DNA from 3 places in the Pseudomonas sp. GL_135 genome. Region 2 is predicted to be linked to each of the others. Evidence: predicted binding sites of a transcription regulator. Region 2 holds the regulator's gene; each other region holds the start of a gene.
The links. The regulator sigma-54, encoded in region 2, starts transcription at its own class of promoters, with help from an activator protein. The targets are predictions, from matches to a motif close to ANTGGCATNNANNTTGCTNT.
Positions count from the first base shown of each region.

Region 1: AC3ISG_RS10610 (sigma 54-interacting transcriptional regulator) is a predicted target of sigma-54. The motif match lies at 2,371-2,390, and genes of this name have one in related genera.
Region 3: glnK (P-II family nitrogen regulator) is a predicted target of sigma-54. The motif match lies at 2,900-2,919, and genes of this name have one in related genera.

Region 1 is NZ_CM174408.1:2,378,374-2,384,089, reverse strand. Features, by position in the region: gene pnuC (nicotinamide riboside transporter PnuC) at 1-365, shown strand, start outside; gene AC3ISG_RS10615 (AAA family ATPase) at 371-895, shown strand; gene AC3ISG_RS10610 (sigma 54-interacting transcriptional regulator) at 947-2,284, opposite strand; gene AC3ISG_RS10605 (hypothetical protein) at 2,673-2,939, shown strand; gene AC3ISG_RS10600 (vWA domain-containing protein) at 2,975-3,553, opposite strand; gene AC3ISG_RS10595 (magnesium chelatase ATPase subunit I) at 3,655-4,695, opposite strand; gene cobN (cobaltochelatase subunit CobN) at 4,784-5,716, opposite strand, start outside.
Region 2 is NZ_CM174408.1:962,179-967,894, forward strand. Features, by position in the region: gene rapZ (RNase adapter RapZ) at 1-793, opposite strand, end outside; gene ptsN (PTS IIA-like nitrogen regulatory protein PtsN) at 796-1,260, opposite strand; gene hpf (ribosome hibernation-promoting factor, HPF/YfiA family) at 1,273-1,581, opposite strand; gene AC3ISG_RS04370 (RNA polymerase factor sigma-54) at 1,658-3,151, opposite strand; gene lptB (LPS export ABC transporter ATP-binding protein) at 3,341-4,066, opposite strand; gene lptA (lipopolysaccharide transport periplasmic protein LptA) at 4,066-4,608, opposite strand; gene lptC (LPS export ABC transporter periplasmic protein LptC) at 4,595-5,167, opposite strand; gene kdsC (3-deoxy-manno-octulosonate-8-phosphatase KdsC) at 5,178-5,711, opposite strand; gene AC3ISG_RS04395 (KpsF/GutQ family sugar-phosphate isomerase) at 5,712-5,716, opposite strand, start outside.
Region 3 is NZ_CM174408.1:5,429,492-5,435,207, reverse strand. Features, by position in the region: gene AC3ISG_RS24055 (hypothetical protein) at 1-220, opposite strand, end outside; gene AC3ISG_RS24050 (hypothetical protein) at 269-1,042, opposite strand; partial or broken gene AC3ISG_RS24045 (YifB family Mg chelatase-like AAA ATPase) at 1,369-2,220, opposite strand; gene AC3ISG_RS24040 (accessory factor UbiK family protein) at 2,423-2,707, opposite strand; gene glnK (P-II family nitrogen regulator) at 3,123-3,461, shown strand; gene AC3ISG_RS24030 (ammonium transporter) at 3,496-4,833, shown strand; gene AC3ISG_RS24025 (secondary thiamine-phosphate synthase enzyme YjbQ) at 5,083-5,514, shown strand; gene AC3ISG_RS24020 (hypothetical protein) at 5,608-5,716, shown strand, end outside.

The DNA of each region.
Region 1 (5,716 bases), 1.4 Mb from region 2:
GGACCCGACGGGGCGCGGCAGACAACGGCCGCCTCGTCACCTCGCTGGGCAGCGGCAGTCTGTTGCTCAGTCTGGCGGCCGGCGCGGTGGTCAGCCTCGTGCTTGGCGCGGCCATGGCCCACTTGACCGACGCTGCGCAACCCTGGCTCGACGCCACACTGACCGGCTACAGCCTGGTGGCGCAGGTCTGGATGGCGCAAAAACGCGTGCAGTGCTGGCCGCTGTGGATCCTCCTCGATGTCATCTTCGTCGGTCTGTTTCTCTACAAGGCGCTGTACCTCACCGCCGGCCTCTATGCCCTGTTCACCCTGCTCGCCGTGCAAGGCTGGCGTGACTGGCGCGCCGACCCAGCGCTGGCGCGTTGACCGGGATGAAAGTGCTGGTACTGACAGGGCCTGAATCCAGCGGCAAGAGCTGGCTGGCGGAAGAGATCCAACGACAGTTCGGTGGCGTGCTGGTGGGCGAATACGTCCGCCAGTACATCGATGAGGTGCAGCGGGACACCGTTTACGCTGACATCGACGTCATCGCCCACGAGCAACTGGCCCGGGAAGACGCCGCCCGCGCAATCAAGCCGGCACTGCTGATCCTCGACACCCATTTGCTCAGCAACATCCTCTGGAGTCGTACGCTGTTCAACGACTGCCCGGCCTGGCTCGAAGCCGCCCTCGTCGAGCGCCAGTACGATCTGCACCTGTTGCTATCGCCCGACGGCGTCGAATGGGTCGGCGACGGTCAGCGCTGCCAGCCGGATCTGGGGGAACGCCAGGCATTCTTCGAGGCCAGCCGGCAATGGCTGGTGGCCCACGGGCAGCCTTTCGCTGTGATTGAAGGAAGCTGGAGCGAGCGCAACGAACATGTGCTGCAGCGGGTCGCCCGGTTGATCAACGGCTGAATGCAAAACACCCGGAAGGTGGCGTCGGGGCATAAATCGCCCGACGCCGGGTCAACGAATCTGGTGTTTGTGCAGCAAGCGATAGAACGTGGGCCGCGAAATGCCCAGCACTTTGGCCGCTACGCTGAGGTTGTCGCTGTGACGGGTCAACACATCACACAGCGCTTGCCGTTCCGCCCGGGACTTGTACTCATCCAGGGTGGCCATGCTGGAGCTGATTTCCTCTTCGCCCAGCAAGCCGAGGTCAAACGCTTCAATCTGCCGCCCTTCTGCGAGCACCAGCCCGCGACGAACCCGGTTTTCCAGCTCCCGCACGTTGCCGGGCCAGTCGTGCTTGCCCATGGCGACCAGCGCGTCCTGACTGAAATTGCGCGCCCGCCGGCCGGTCTCCCGGCTGTAGAACTGAGCGAAGTGATTGGCCAGCAACGCCAGATCGCCGTGCCGTTCACGCAAAGGTGCGGTGCCCACTTGCAACACATTGAGCCGGTAATACAGGTCTTCACGAAAACGCTTCATGCGAATCGCCGCTTCCAGGTCGACGTGGGTCGCCGCCAGGACCCGTACATCGACCGGGATGCGTTCGCCGGCCACCTGGATGTGCCGATCCTGCAAAAACCGCAGCAGGTTGGCCTGCACGTCCAGGGGCAGATCGCCAATTCCGTCGAGAAACAAGGTGCCGCCGTTGGCTTCTTCGATGCGCCCCGGCTTGCGTTGGCGTGATGCGTCGACTGTCTCCCCTGCGTCGCCGAAGAGCTCTTCCTGCAGCAAACCCTCCGAAGCCGCCCCGCAGTTGACCGAAATAAAGGGCTGCTCGCGGCGCTGGGACTGTCCATGCAACGTGCGCGCGATCAATTCCTTGCCTGTCCCGCCTTCGCCTCGGATCAGCACTGGCGATTCAGTGGGCGCCAGCTTGCCCAGCAAACGCCGCAACTCGCGCATCGGCCGGCTTTCCCCCAGAAGTTGCTGCCCCGGGTTCTCGCCAACAGGGAGACCATTGGGATGGCTGGCGTCTTTGGCTCGCAGTCGCGCCATCCCGTAGGCGCGCCCTAACGTGACCTGCACCCGCGCGACATCGAAGGGCAAGGTATGGAAATCGAAGAACCATTCGCAGACGAAATCACCGATGTGCTCGCGGCGCAGGTCCTCGCTGGTCAGCACAGCGATCCATTCGGTGTTGCTTCGGGAAATAAGGGATTTGACCACTTCGGGGTGGGCGAAATGCTCGGGCAGCAGGCGGATAAGACCTACGTCGCAGGGACGCAACGCCGCCTCTTGCAGGGTGCAGCTGTCGACATCCCAACCCGCGATACGCAAGCCGGGGACCAGCTGCAAACATTCCTCGCACGGTTCGACGATCAGCAGGCGGCGGATGGAGGCCAGATCATGCATGTTTGATTCCTTGGCGCCGGGGTCGCGTAGTGATCCATGGAGAAAACGTTCTTATAAACAGTGGCTTGTGAAGGCCGATTGACACCATAGCAAGATTTTTGACACGCCCTTGGATCGATTCTCTATAAGCCTGAGATCGAAACGTGCTTAGCAGCAGCGTGCGAGATCGAACGTCGCTGGGCCTGAAAACCCCGGCGCCGGAACAGCTCACCCAGGCGCGGGAAGGAAGCGCGGCCTCACGTTCGTTCAAAATAAATCAGGAAATTTCAGGAATGGGTGTGACTCAGCCGTGGGGGACGGTCATCAGTACAGGTAGCGACACCAGTCACCACCGAGCGAAACGCCCGCCGCCGGTGCACAACGGATACGGGCACTTTGAGGACAGTCCATGAACGCCCCCTTGCGCTTCAACGATGCTTTGCTGATTGCCGGTCACGCCTTTGAACCCTTCCAGTGCGTGGCCTGGGCCCCACAGGATGGCAACGGCGAGCTGAGCCTGACGGTCGTCGACCGCACCAGCACCCGCATTGGCCGCAAGCAGATCCCCAGCAGCGCCTACTCCGATCCGAAGCAACTGGCGCAGTTTCTTGAACAGGCCCGTGCGGAGATCAGCGGTGAAGGCTACAGCCTTGAGCCGTGGACCATGCCGGCCTGAGACCTGCTGATCACACACCTGCCGGCGACGTGCGCTCAGCACTCGTCGATGTGGCGGTAGTCAGCGTCTAGTTGCGCGGCGATGTCCCGGGCGCGGCCCAGTCGGATGGGCCCGCGCTCGATGTCGATCAGCAGCACGGGGCTGCTGAACAAAGGAAGCGGCTGCGCCGGTCGTGCTGATAGCGTCGGCATGTCCTTGACCCGCCCGTCCGTGAGAATCAGCACCCGTTGCTGTTCCGCCGGGCAGCGCTTCTGCCGCTTGGCTGACCAGGCCGCGGCCTGGTTGATCGCATCAAACAGCGGCGTGCCGCCCCCAGCGCCCAATGCATCCAGCCAGGGCTGCAACGTAGCGCTGGCCTTCAGGCCCTGATGCTGCCAGCGGGCGCCCTTGCCGCTGGCGGTGAGCAACGCCAGTCTGGCGCGCTGCCGATAGGCATCGTCGAACACCCCTGCCAATAACCCCTTCGCCTGACTCAACGCCTGATTGCGTCGGGTCGATGCCGACGCGTCGACGATCACCAGCCAGAGCTGCTCCGGCCGGCGACTGCGGGGTTGATGCACCAGATCGGCACGAGCCCGAGGGCGGCCGCGCAGCAACGTCGGCAGCCAGGCAATGGCGCCGTCGGCACCTGAGCGTGCGGCGCCATTTTTACCGCCACCCGCTGCGCCCGGTCGAGGGCTGGCATTCGCCCCCTTCGACAGGCGGGGGCGAATGCCTAGGGCTTTTTTGACCAGTGGGGCACTTCTTTGCGATTGCCGGTTTGCACGCTGCGAGCGGGTAGCTCGCCCCAACTGCCCTCGCCTGATTCTGACGCGTCATGTTGCGGCCGAGCACCGTCATCGGGTGTCGGCGGGGTTTGCTCTGACGGCGCAGGCGGCTGAGGCTGGGAGTGATGGGGGGGTTGCGGCTCGCGCCGACGGTGGCGCAGGGCGAAATCAGCCACGGCGTCGATGTCCGCTTCAGTGATATGGGCTCCGCCACGCCAGGCTGAATGGGCACGGGCCGCGCGCAACCAGACCAGATCCGCCCGCAAACCGTCGACCCCGGCGGCAAAACAACGCTCGGTGATCAGGCCCAGACTGACGTCATCCAGCTCGATGCTCGGCAATAGTTCACGGGCGGTTTCACAACGGGCCTTCAATGCCTGCTGTTGCGGGGCCCATTGCGCGCAGAACGCTTCAGGGTCGGCGTCGAAATCCAGCCGGCGGCGAATGATCTGCCCGCGCTGGTGCGGCACTGTCTGCCCGCTCAACGCCACGTTCAGGCCGAAACGGTCGAGCAATTGCGGCCGCAGCTCGCCCTCTTCGGGGTTCATGGTGCCGATCAGCACGAAGCGCGCCGCGTGGCGATGGGAGATGCCGTCGCGCTCCACCAGATTAACGCCGCTGGCGGCCACATCCAGCAGCAGATCGACCAGATGGTCCGGCAGCAGATTAACCTCATCGACGTACAGCACGCCGCCGTCCGCCTTCGCCAGAACCCCAGGGGAGAAAGCCGCGCGGCCCTCGCCCAGTGCCGCGTCAAGGTCCAGCGTGCCGACCAGCCGCTCCTCGGTGGCGCCCAGCGGCAGCGTGACGAACTGACCGCTGGCCAACAGATCCGCCAGCCCTCGGGCCAGGGTCGATTTGGCCATGCCGCGCGGCCCTTCAATCAACACGCCGCCGATTTTCGGGTCGATGGCGGTCAGGCACAAGGCGAGCTTCAGGTCATCGGCACCGACGACGGCGGCCAAGGGAAAATGTGGGGTGTCGGTCATGTTCGATTCTCGTCAAGCGGCAGGGCAGTCACGTTGTTCAAGCCCGTCAGGCGTCTGTGCGCACTGCCGGGCAGGCGCTCATCCATCCTCATGACTCTTCGATGTCCAGCAACAGATTCTCCAGCGCCTCGCGGTACTCGCCCGGCTCCTGCCACAAGCCGCGCTGCTGGGCTTCGAGCATGCGCTCGGTCATGTCCCGCAATGCGTCGGGGTTGTGCTGCTGGATGAAATCGCGGGTCGAGGCGTCCAGCAGATAGGCGTCGGCGAGCAGCGCGTATTGGTGGTCGTCGATCAGTTCGGTGGTGGCGTCGAAGGCGAACAGGAAATCCACCGTCGCCGCCATCTCGAACGCGCCCTTGTAGCCGTGGCGCTTGACCCCTTCGATCCACTTCGGATTGGCCGCCCGCGAGCGCACCACCCGGTTGAGTTCTTCCTTCAGCGTGCGGATTTTCGGCAGATCGGGCTGGCTGTGGTCGCCGTGATAACTGGCGACCTTTTCGCCGGACAGGCTTTCCACCGCCGCCAGCATCCCGCCCTGGAACTGGTAGTAATCGTTGGAATCCAGCAGATCGTGTTCGCGGTTGTCCTGATTCTGCAGCACCGCCTGAACCTGGCTCAGCCGCCTGGCAAAACCGTCACGGGCCGGCGTGCCCTCGTCGCTGCCGCCATAGGCGTAGCCGCCCCAGTTCAAGTAGACCTCGGCGAGGTCGTCGCGGCTTTGCCACAAGCGTCCGTCGATGGCGTTCTGCACCCCCGCGCCATACGCGCCCGGTTTGGCGCCGAAGATGCGCCAGCCGGCCTGCTTCGCCGCTTGATCGGCATCCAGACCGTCGCGCAGCAGTTGCTCACGCTCCTGGCGCACGCGCGCCGCCAGAGGGTTCATGTCGTCGGGCTCGTCCAGCGCGGCGACGGCCTGCACCGCCGCATCGAACAGGCGGATCAGGTTGGCGAACGCGTCGCGGAAAAAACCGGACACCCGCAGGGTCACATCGACCCGAGGCCGATCTAGCAGGCTCAAGGG
Region 2 (5,716 bases):
GTTCAGTCAGGTAGACAGAGCGGTGATGTCCGCCGGTGCAGCCAATGGCAATAGTGACGTAGGCGCGGTTGCTGGCGGCGAAGCGCGGCAACCACTTATTGAGGTACGAAAAGATGTCCTGGAACATTTCCTCGACGTCCGGTTGAGCGGCCAGGTAATCGGCCACCGGCTTGTCGAGGCCCGACTGCTCACGCAGTTCGGGCTTCCAGTACGGGTTCGGCAGGCAGCGCACGTCGAACACCAGATCGGCATCCACGGGCATGCCACGCTTGAAGCCAAAGGATTCGATGAGGAAGGCAGTGCCCGGCTCGGGTTTGTTCAGCAGGCGCAACTTGAGGATGTCGCGCAACTGATAGAGATTAAGGTGCGTGGTGTCGACCGTCAGGTCAGCCAGATCGATGATCGGACCCAGCAGGGTTTTCTCGTCACGGATCGCTTCGGCCAGCGAGCGCGTCGCCGTGCTCAGCGGATGACGGCGACGGGTCTCGGAAAAGCGCTTGAGAAGGGTAGGTTCATCGGCATCGAGGAACAGCACGTCGCACTGGATGTGCCGGGCGCGAACCTCGGCGAGCATGCGCGGGAATCGCGTCAGGTGACTGGGCAGGTTGCGTGCGTCGATCGAGACCGCCAGCAGGGGCTCAGCCAGTTCGCTGTTGATCAGCGCGCGTTCGGCCAGCTCCGGCAGCAGGCCGGCAGGCAGGTTGTCGACGCAGTAGAAACCGCTGTCTTCAAGGACATCGAGGGCTGTGCTCTTGCCGGAGCCGGAGCGGCCGCTGACGATGATCATGCGCATGGTCAGTGACCGTTCTGGACGTCGAGCACGACGTTGTAGAGCTCTTCAGCGGTTTTGGCACCGCGCAGCCGCTTACGCACATCCTCACGGTCGAGCATGCTGGCGATCTGGCGGAGCAATTCAAGGTGAGCATCGGTGGCCGCTTCCGGGACAAGCAGCACAAACAGCAGGTCAACCGGAGCGCCGTCGATGGCGTCGAAATCGATGGGCTTTTCCAGATGCAGTACGGCGCTGACAGGCGTTGAACAGCCCTTCAGCCGACAGTGGGGAATGGCGATGCCGTTACCGAATCCGGTGGAACCGAGCTTTTCACGGGCAATGAGGCTTTCAAACACCTCCTGCTCATCCAGATCAGGCACTTGCGTGCCGATCATTTTGGCGATGTTCTGGAGTACAGCTTTTTTGCTGCCGCCTGGCACGTTCACGAGTGAACGGCCAGGGGTCAGGATATTTTCAAGTCGGATCATGGGTGGGGAGTGTCAGCGAGCAGTCGCGCCTTGCAGCAGACTTTGCTGTTTTTCCTTATGTTTTTTGAGTTGGCGGTCAAGCTTGTCGGCAAGCAGGTCAATGGCTGCATACATGTCGTCGTGTTCGGCGTTGGCAACCACTTCAGCGCCAGGAACGTGCAGGGTGGCTTCGATTTTCTGCTTGAGCTTCTCGACCTCCATGGTGACCTGCACATTCGTGATCTTGTCAAAGTGGCGTTCCAATCGGGCGAGTTTCTCGCCGATGTAGGTACGCAGAGGTTCAGTCACTTCCAGCTGGTGTCCACTGATGTTGACTTGCATACAGCTTCTCCTTCGTTGCCAGTGCATTAAGAGGCAGGCGTAATGCCTGCCACTGGAACGCTTTGACGTGTGACCTTTACATCAGTCGCTTGCGTTCGCTGGACGGCGAGATCCCGAGGGATTCGCGGTACTTGGCGACTGTGCGACGGGCCACTTGAATGCCTTGTGCTTCCAGTAAACCAGCGATCTTGCTGTCACTCAACGGCTTTTTCTGATTTTCCGCGGCGACCAGTTTTTTGATGATCGCGCGAATCGCCGTGGACGAGCACTCGCCGCCTTCGGAGGTGCTGACGTGGCTGGAAAAGAAATATTTGAGTTCGTAAATCCCGCGCGGCGTGTGCATGAACTTCTGCGTGGTCACCCGGGAAATCGTCGATTCGTGCATGCCAACCGCTTCAGCAATGTCATGCAGAACCAGCGGCTTCATGGCCTCGTCCCCGTACTCCAGAAAGCCGCGCTGGTGTTCGACGATCTGCGTGGCCACCTTCATCAGCGTCTCGTTGCGGCTCTGCAGGCTCTTGATGAACCAGCGCGCCTCTTGCAGCTGATTGCGCATGAACGTGTTGTCGGCACTGGTATCGGCTCGACGCACAAAGCCTGCATATTGCGGATTGACCCGCAGGCGCGGCACGGATTCCTGGTTCAGCTCCACCAACCAGCGCTCGTTGTCCTTGCGCACGATGACGTCAGGTACGACGTATTCGGGTTCGCTGGATTCGATCTGCGAGCCGGGGCGCGGGTTGAGACTCTGGACCAGCTCGATGACCTGGCGCAGGTCGTCTTCCTTGAGCTTCATGCGGCGCATCAGTTGCGCGTAGTCGCGGCTGCCCAACAGATCGATGTACTCGCTGACCAGCTTCTGCGCTTCTGCCAGCCACTTGGTTTTGGCCGGCAACTGGCGAAGTTGCAGCAGCAGGCATTCGCTCAGGTTGCGAGCGCCGATGCCCGCAGGCTCGAACTGCTGGATGCGGTGCAGAACGGCTTCGATTTCGTCCAGCTCGATATCGAGCTCGGGATCGAACGCGTCGAGCAATTCGTCGAGTGTTTCGTCGAGGTAGCCCTGGTTGTTGATGCAATCGATCAGGGTCACGGCGATCAGGCGATCGGTGTCCGACATCGGCGCCAGATTGAGCTGCCAGAGCAGGTGGCTTTGCAGGCTCTCGCCAACGGAGGTGCGGGTGGTGAAATCCCACTCGTCATCATCATTGCTGGGCAGGCTGCTGGCGCTGGTCTGATAGACGTCTTCCCACGCCGTGTCGACCGGCAGTTCGTTGGGGATGCGCTCGTTCCAGTCACCCTCATCCAGATTGTCGACGGTAGGCGCAGACTCCTGATAAGTGGGTTCCTGAACGTCAGCGTTGGGCTTTTGCTCTACGTTATCGGCCAAGGGGTCGGCGTTGTCGAAATCGTCGCCTTCCTCCTGCCGTTCCAGCATCGGGTTCGACTCCAGCGCCTCCTGAATCTCCTGTTGGAGATCCAGCGTCGACAACTGAAGCAAGCGGATTGCCTGTTGCAGCTGAGGTGTCATCGTCAGCTGCTGGCCCATTCTCAAGACTAGCGAAGGTTTCATGGCAGGGCTTAACACCTTATTCGCCGGCGCACTGCGCGCCATTTACTACCAGGGCGCCGATGGCGCCAACTTAAGCAAATTATATGCCTGAAGCTGGAGGGTTTGCCTAGAGTGTGATGACAATTAAAAAACGAGGTCGGCGATGGCATCCGTTACGGGAGGGCGCACGACCTCATGTCATCACTGCGGTTACAGGCGGAACTCGTGACCCAGATACACTTCCTTGACCAACTGGTTGGCCAGGATGGACTCGGCGTCGCCTTCGGCAATCAGCTGGCCATCGTTGACGATGTAGGCGGTTTCGCAGATATCCAGCGTTTCACGCACGTTGTGGTCAGTGATCAGCACGCCGATCCCTTTGGCCTTGAGGTGGTGAATGATCTGCTTGATGTCGCCTACCGAAATAGGGTCAACACCGGCAAACGGTTCGTCGAGCAGAATGAATTTCGGCGAAGTGGCGAGGGCGCGTGCAATTTCCACACGGCGACGTTCCCCGCCCGACAGGCTCATACCCAGGTTGTCGCGGATGTGGGTAATGTGAAATTCCTGCAGCAGGCTTTCCAGCTCTTTGCGGCGGGCCGCGCGATCAAGCTCCTTGCGAGTCTCAAGGATCGCCATGATGTTGTCCGAGACGGAAAGCTTGCGAAAGATCGACGCTTCCTGTGGCAGGTAGCCAATACCGGCCCGGGCGCGGCCATGCATCGGCTGGTGGCTGACATCCTGGTCGTCGATCAGCACGCGACCCTGATCCGCCTGAACCAGGCCGACGATCATGTAGAAGCAGGTGGTCTTGCCGGCGCCGTTGGGGCCGAGCAGGCCAACGATCTGGCCGCTCTCGATGGACAGGCTGACGTCACGTACCACCTGGCGGCTTTTATAGGCCTTGGCCAGGTGTTGGGCTTTCAGCGTTGCCATTACTGGGCCTTCTGCTGGTCGGTTTTCTTTTTCGGCTGGATGACCATGTCGATGCGAGGGCGTGGTGCGGTGACCTTGGTGCCGTTGGCGCGGCCGGCGTTCACGACCTGCTTGACGGTGTCATAGACAATTTTCTCGCCTTCGGACGTGTTGCCATCGTTGACCACTTTGGCTTTGTCGATCAGCACGATGCGGTTCTGCGCCGCGAAGTATTGAATAGTGACACCCCAGGCCTGAACGATCGGCTTGTCCACCGATGGCTTCTGCTCGTAGTAGGCCAGGTTGCCCACGGACGTGAACACGTCCACGTCGCCTTGCGGCGTGCGGGTGATGGTCACAGTGTTGCCGGTGATCTTCATCGTGCCCTGGGTGATGATGACATTGCCTTTGTACGTGGCGATGCCTTGCTTGTCGTCCAGCTGCGCGTCATCCGACTGGATGTGGATGGGTTGATCGCGATCCGTCGGCAGAGACCAGGCGCTCGCGCTTCCCAGTGCTGCGCCCAGGCCGAGCAAAAAAGGAAGGGTTTTAACGAGCCTCATACTGTCCTCTTACGTTGGATAGCAGGTTCATCCTGCTTTCTTTCAGATACGCTTTCATACCCGTGCCGGTCGTTACACCGCCAAGGCCGTCGATTCTAACGGGTTGGGCAGTCTCCGCATATTGCTTCTGCGGGAATACAGTCATGCGGCTGCTTGTGATGATAGTGGTGCGGTTCTTTTCGTCGGTGCGGTTGATGCGCACCGAGTCGATCAGCTCGACGTGATCACCGCCCGGCGACACTTCGGCGCGAACGCTCTGTACGTGCCACGGGAAGGTCGAACCTCGATACATCTGCAGCACCGGCGTGGTCATCAGGGTGACGTCGGTGGCTTTGAGGTGCTCGACCTTGTCGGCGGTCATGTCGTACTGCATGGTCCCGTCGGGCAGGTACTGAATGCTGTGGGCGTTGGTCGCATAGTAATCGACAGCGCTTTCATCCACGGCAGCCTTGGGTTGATCGAGGAAGCTCTCCGGACTGATGTTCCAGTAGCCGACCGCTGCCAGCAGCAGTGCCAGCACGCCGAACAGCAGAAATGTTCGAAACTTTTTGCTCAGCATAAATGCACTTCTATAGGTAGGCGGCGTGAGCCGCTTCGAGGTTGCCCTGAGCTTTCAGGATCAACTCGCAGAATTCGCGGGCAGCGCCTTCGCCGCCACGTGCCTGGGTGGTGCCGTGGGCATGCTCGCGGACGAAGCCGGCAGCGTTGGCAACGGCCATGCCCAGACCGACCCGGCGAATGACCGGCAGATCAGGCAAATCGTCACCCAGATACGCGACCTGTTCGTAGCTTAGATTCAGTTGCTGCAAAAGCTCATCGAGAACCACGAGTTTGTCTTCTCGGCCCTGATAAAGATGTGCGATGCCGAGGTTCTTCGCCCGCCGCTCAACCACGGGGGTCTTGCGTCCGCTGATGATGGCGGTGGTAACGCCCGAGTTGATGAGCATCTTGATGCCCTGGCCATCGAGCGTGTTGAACGTCTTGAATTCGCTGCCGTCTTCGAGGAAATACAGGCGCCCGTCGGTGAGCACGCCATCGACATCGAAGATCGCCAGTTTGATGTTCTTGCCGCGTTGCATCAGGTCATTCATATCGGCGCTCATTTACA
Region 3 (5,716 bases), 1.2 Mb from region 2:
GCCTAAAAAAATAGGGTATCCCATTAGATAAATGGTAGGTGGTATTGTACATCTTGAAAAAGGCTTTGAATAAGCAATATATCCACTTGTCAGCCTCTGACATGGTTTCGTGCTGCCATTCCAGGTGCATATGCAAAGTTGATAATGCCTCGAACATTATTTTTGCGACTTCTTCATTGCTAATATTGTTCACTATCCTTAGGTATTCATCTTCCGTCATGGCTGTCTAATTCTTATGTTGTTAAAGTTTTAAATTTCACATGTGCCCTCATTGTGGGCAATGATCTAGGTCGCGAGCGAAGTAATAATCGATGCTGGCCTCAATGGCAAGGCGATTAATGACCGCCACGCCATCACGGTGCAGCCTGGGTGCGTTCACTTCAGGATGCGCGCAGAGGCAGGCGGTGGGCGACAGCGGTACAAACAGCCATTTGGAAAAGCTGTCCGGCACGACAAACTCCCCCTCGACAGCCTGCAGGAGCTGCCATGTTTTGCCACTCATCGCCCTTACCGCGTTGGAAAGTGTGAGGCGAATCGACGGTGCGACCAGCGCGCGGCTTGAAATAGTGAGGTCGGGGCGGATACAGCTGATACCTTCGGCCTCCAGTAGCTCCTGCTCATCCTGGGTGTAGTGATGCCGGAGACCAATTACCTTTGGAGCATCGCCGATTGACGGGTTAGCCAGCCGTTTGTTCTTCTTCCACTGCGTTCGGATGTTCCAGAGGCAGTAGAATTCGTCGATCACGGTGAAATGCTGGCGGCCAAAGCGAAAGGCAGGATTATCGAGGATAACGCTGGCCAGAGCCTGGAAGGCGTCCTCGATGTCTTTCATGAACCCGCCTTCCGCCTGTTGATCCCAAACCCGTAGGGCGCAGAAGATCTGGTCTGCTGGCCTGGCATGAAAGACCTTTTCAGACGCCTTGCGCAGCACCTGAACCGCCCCTTTCTCGTTCGCGAAGCGAGAAATGCTGGCGTTCGGGAAAGTGTGTTGGTTTATCGTCAGTTGATGAGGGTTGCCTTTCTGTGGTGGCTCAAAAGTCATGGAATGGGCTCGCATGTGAAGGGTATGTAATGCCAGGAAACTGGACGGCCCTGCAAAAGCAACCGAGCCCATTCGTGCCGACGGCTTAAAAAGCAAGATCTTCCGCCAAACGAATCCCTCCCGGCAAATCGAAGGAAAAGTTGTTGCCGTAGAACATGTTGAAGCAGAGCTTGCGCCCCCCAAGGTGTAGACGTGCGCTATTTTCAATAGTCATGGCGTGACAGTGTTCCGGGATGCCGCGCCGCAGGTTGTAAGCAGTGGTGGCGCCACAAGCGTAGAATATTCCAGTCGCATTAATTTCGAAAAAATCGCATCTATTTCGAAAGCCGACAGCCGCCCCCGACCAGCGCAGGACCCGATGCCGAGTGATGGGGTTGCCGAAAAGGGCGCTGGGGCCAACTGGTCAGCGGCGCATGACTGGCGACCGACTGAATCGCAGCCACCTCCAGCGCTTCGAGCTCATCCAGCGGCGGTAATAGCCCGGGCAAACGGCTCGCAAGCAGCGTCTTGCCAGTGCCGGGAGGGCCACTAAAAAGAAGGTTATGGGCACCAGCGGCGGCTACCAATAGAGCGCGTTTGGCGGCAGTTTGGCCTTGCACCTCACTCAGGTCGGGATAAGGCTGCGTCTGCAGAATCAGGCCATTGGATTTATAGGGCGGGATGACCGTGTGCCCATTAAGGTGGGACACCAGCTCCAGCAGATGACTGACCGCGATTACCTTCAGGCCTGACGCCAGACACGCTTCCTCGGCATTCACTGCCGGGACGATCAGCGTGTGGCCCGCTTCACGCGCAGCAAGCGCCGCCGGGAGCACGCCCTGCACGGGACGAATCGCGCCCGATAACGCCAGTTCCCCCAGACATTCGATGCCCTCCAACGCAAGCGTCGGCACCTGCGCGCTGGCGGCCAGCAAGCCAAGTGCGATGGCGACATCGAAGCGTCCGCCGTCCTTGGGCAAATCGGCAGGGGCCAGATTCAGTGTGATCCGCCGCGCCGGGAATTCCAGCCGACAGTTAAGGATCGCACTGCGTACCCGATCCTTGCTCTCCTTCACCGCGCCTTCCGGCAGACCTACCAGCGTCAGACTGGGCAGCCCGTTGGCGAGATGGGTTTCAACGGTCACGGCAGGGGCTTCAACGCCAACTTGGGCACGGCTCAGAACGATCGCGAGGGACATGGCTTTCCTTGAAGGCAGCACCGCTTCCTGCGGCGAGCTGAAGGATAGTCATTGGCCCGGCGCGTGGGCGGGGGCATGTTTTTCGGGGTATGTATTGAAGGGCAGGGGCACAGGAGGATAGGTCGATGACCACGTTGGAGGCCATCAAAGCCCAGGTTCAGCGCATTGCGCACTGCGCCTGAGCACCCGCAGGGTTAAACGCTCAACCCTGTGGCTCAGCCCCTGGCGCTTTCGGCTGCGTCGCCAACTGCGCTTCCATCTCCGCCATCTTCGCTTCCAGTGCCTCAAGTCGGGCGCGGGTGCGGGCGAGGACGATCATCTGGCTGTCGAATTCTTCCCGGCTGACCAGATCCAGCTTGCTAAAACCGCTCTGCAGCAGCGCCTTGAACTGGGTTTCGAATTCGTTGCGGGGAACCGGGGTTTCGCCGTTGAACAGGCGGGACGCGTGGCCGCTCAGGGCGTCGAGAAAGGCTTTAGGGGCGAGCATGATGAAACTCCAGAATCAGAGGGCGCGAGTGTAGCACGCAGCTTTCGACCGCCCGCCACGCGCAACGCTCTGCACGCTTTTCGCGCATCGTCTCGGGCACGCGCGCACCGTTGTTGTGCGGCGCTGGCAATCGATGACTACTCTGAAGCGTGAATTAACGGTTCAAGTGCCGAAATTCACGCCGATCGATGAGATGGCAAGCTTTCTGCTTAGTGGCTTGTAACCCATGCACTGATGCAGTCGCTGTGACGAATGCAGTGCGGCAGGCGGAGCGGGGAATGTTTCGTCAGAAGCGGTTTTCTGGAGTTGGTCAGGTCTCTTGCGGACACGACGCGTTACAAAGCCAGACACTGCGCTTAGACTTGAGTCGGGTTTGTTTTCCTGGGGCAAGTCCACCAATTCGGGAGAAAGTTTCATGAAGCTAGTCACTGCCATCATCAAGCCGTTCAAGCTGGACGACGTACGCGAGTCGCTGTCCGAAATCGGCGTGCAGGGCATCACGGTTACTGAAGTCAAAGGCTTCGGACGTCAGAAAGGCCACACCGAGCTGTATCGCGGTGCGGAGTATGTAGTCGACTTCCTCCCCAAGGTGAAGATCGATGTTGCGATCGACGACAAGGATCTGGACCGCGTTATCGAAGCGATAACCAAAGCGGCCAACACCGGCAAGATCGGTGACGGCAAGATCTTCGTGGTCAATCTGGAACAGGCCATCCGCATCCGTACCGGCGAAACCGATACCGACGCAATCTAAGCCGCCAAACCCCAACGCCCCAGGAGAAAACAATATGACTCTGCGTCAATTCGCAGGGCTAGGAGCCCTGTTGTCCCTCGTAACCCCTGGCTTGGCCATGGCGGCAGACGAAGTGGCAGCCCCTGTACTCAATTCCGGCGACACCGCCTGGATGCTGACCTCTACCGCGCTGGTGCTGTTCATGACCATCCCCGGTCTGGCGCTGTTCTACGGCGGCATGGTCCGCTCTAAAAACATTCTTTCCGTGATGATGCAATGCTTCGCCATTACCGGTCTGATCAGCATCCTGTGGGTCGTCTACGGCTACAGCATGGCGTTCGACACCACCGGGATGGAAGCCAACGTCGTCAACTTCAACTCCTTCGTCGGCGGTCTGTCGAAGGCGTTCCTGGCAGGCATCACCCCGGCAAGCATCACTGGCCCTGCGGCACTGTTCCCGGAAGCCGTCTTCGTGACCTTCCAGATGACCTTCGCCATCATCACCCCGGCCCTGATCGTTGGCGCCTTCGCAGAACGCATGAAGTTCTCCGCGATGCTGATCTTCATGGCGATCTGGTTCACCCTGGTTTACGCGCCGATTGCGCACATGGTCTGGAGCGGCGTCGGCGGTCTGTTGTGGGACTGGGGCGTTCTGGACTTCGCGGGCGGCACCGTTGTTCACATCAACGCCGGTGTGGCTGGCCTGGTAGCGTGCCTGGTACTCGGCAAGCGTAAAGGTTTCCCGACCACTCCGATGGCCCCGCACAATCTGGGTTACACCCTGGTAGGTGCGGCCATGCTCTGGGTGGGCTGGTTCGGCTTCAACGCAGGTTCCGCAGCTGCGGCCAACGGCACCGCCGGTATGGCCATGCTGGTCACCCAGATCGCCACTGCTGCTGCAGCGCTGGGCTGGATGTTCGCCGAATGGCTGACCCACGGTAAGCCAAGCGCGCTGGGCATTGCCTCGGGTGTGGTTGCCGGTCTGGTTGCTGTGACTCCGGCTGCCGGTACTGTCGGCCCAATGGGCGGCCTGATCATCGGTCTGGCGGCAGGCGTGGTCTGCTTCTTCTGCGCCACCAGCCTGAAACGCAAACTGGGCTACGACGACTCCCTGGATGCGTTCGGCGTTCACGGTATCGGCGGTATCCTTGGCGCGATCCTGACTGGCGTGTTTGCAGCCCCTTCGCTGGGCGGCTTCGGCACTGTGACCGACATCGCGGCACAAGTCTGGATTCAGTGCAAAGGCGTCGGCTTCACGGTCATCTACACCGCGATCGTGACCTTCATCATTCTCAAGGTGCTCGACATGGTCATGGGCCTGCGTGTCACCGAAGAAGAAGAAGCGGTCGGCCTGGATCTGGCGCAACACAACGAACGTGGCTACAACTTGTAATCCACGCATGAAAAAATGCCCGGGTCTCCGGGCATTTTTTTGTCTGGGGTTTGTCGATAGGGATGTCCGCACAGGGGGCGGGTGTTCCAGGCAGGGACATCCGCTGCAATGTTCGGCCAAACCTGGCGATTCCGGACGCTTGAGAGGGCATAAATGCCCTTGTTCTGCGCCCGTAAAAATCGTCGCTCATTACGCACTTTGTTTTTTTTTCCAGCGCGTTAGAATGCGCGCCGAAGGGCGGAGAACGGTATGTGGCAACAGACCTTGATCACGCTGCGGGCAAGGCCTCGTGGTTTCCATCTGGTGACTGACGAGATCGTTGCGGGCCTTCGCGAATTACGCGAATGCCGCATTGGCCTGCTGCATGTCTGGCTGCAACACACCTCGGCCTCGTTGACCGTCAACGAGAACGCCGACCCGGCGGTACGTCGCGATTTCGAGCGGTTCTTCAACCGTCTGGTGCCTCAGGGGCGCGACGGTTACGAGCATGACGACGAAGGGCCCGACGATCTGCCTGCGCACTTCAAAGCCAGTCTGCTTGGCTGCCAGCTGACATTGCCGGTTACAAATGGACGGCTGGCGTTGGGCACATGGCAAGGTATTTATCTGGGCGAGCACCGCGATGCAGGCGGAGCCCGTAGAGTCCTCGCCACGCTTCAAGGTGAGGGACACGACCGCTGAGAGTCTGCGGTAGTTGAATTTTTTCCGGCTGTCCAAGAAATCAAGCCCGGCTGGGCTATAACTAATCTGCTTGCGCAAGTCATGAGGTAGAACATGAGCGACGACGACATCGAAGAAGGTCTGGAAGACGAGCTGGAAGACGAGGAGGGCGGCGAGGGGCTTGCTGCGGCTTCCGATGAAGATGTAGTGGAGGTCGACGACA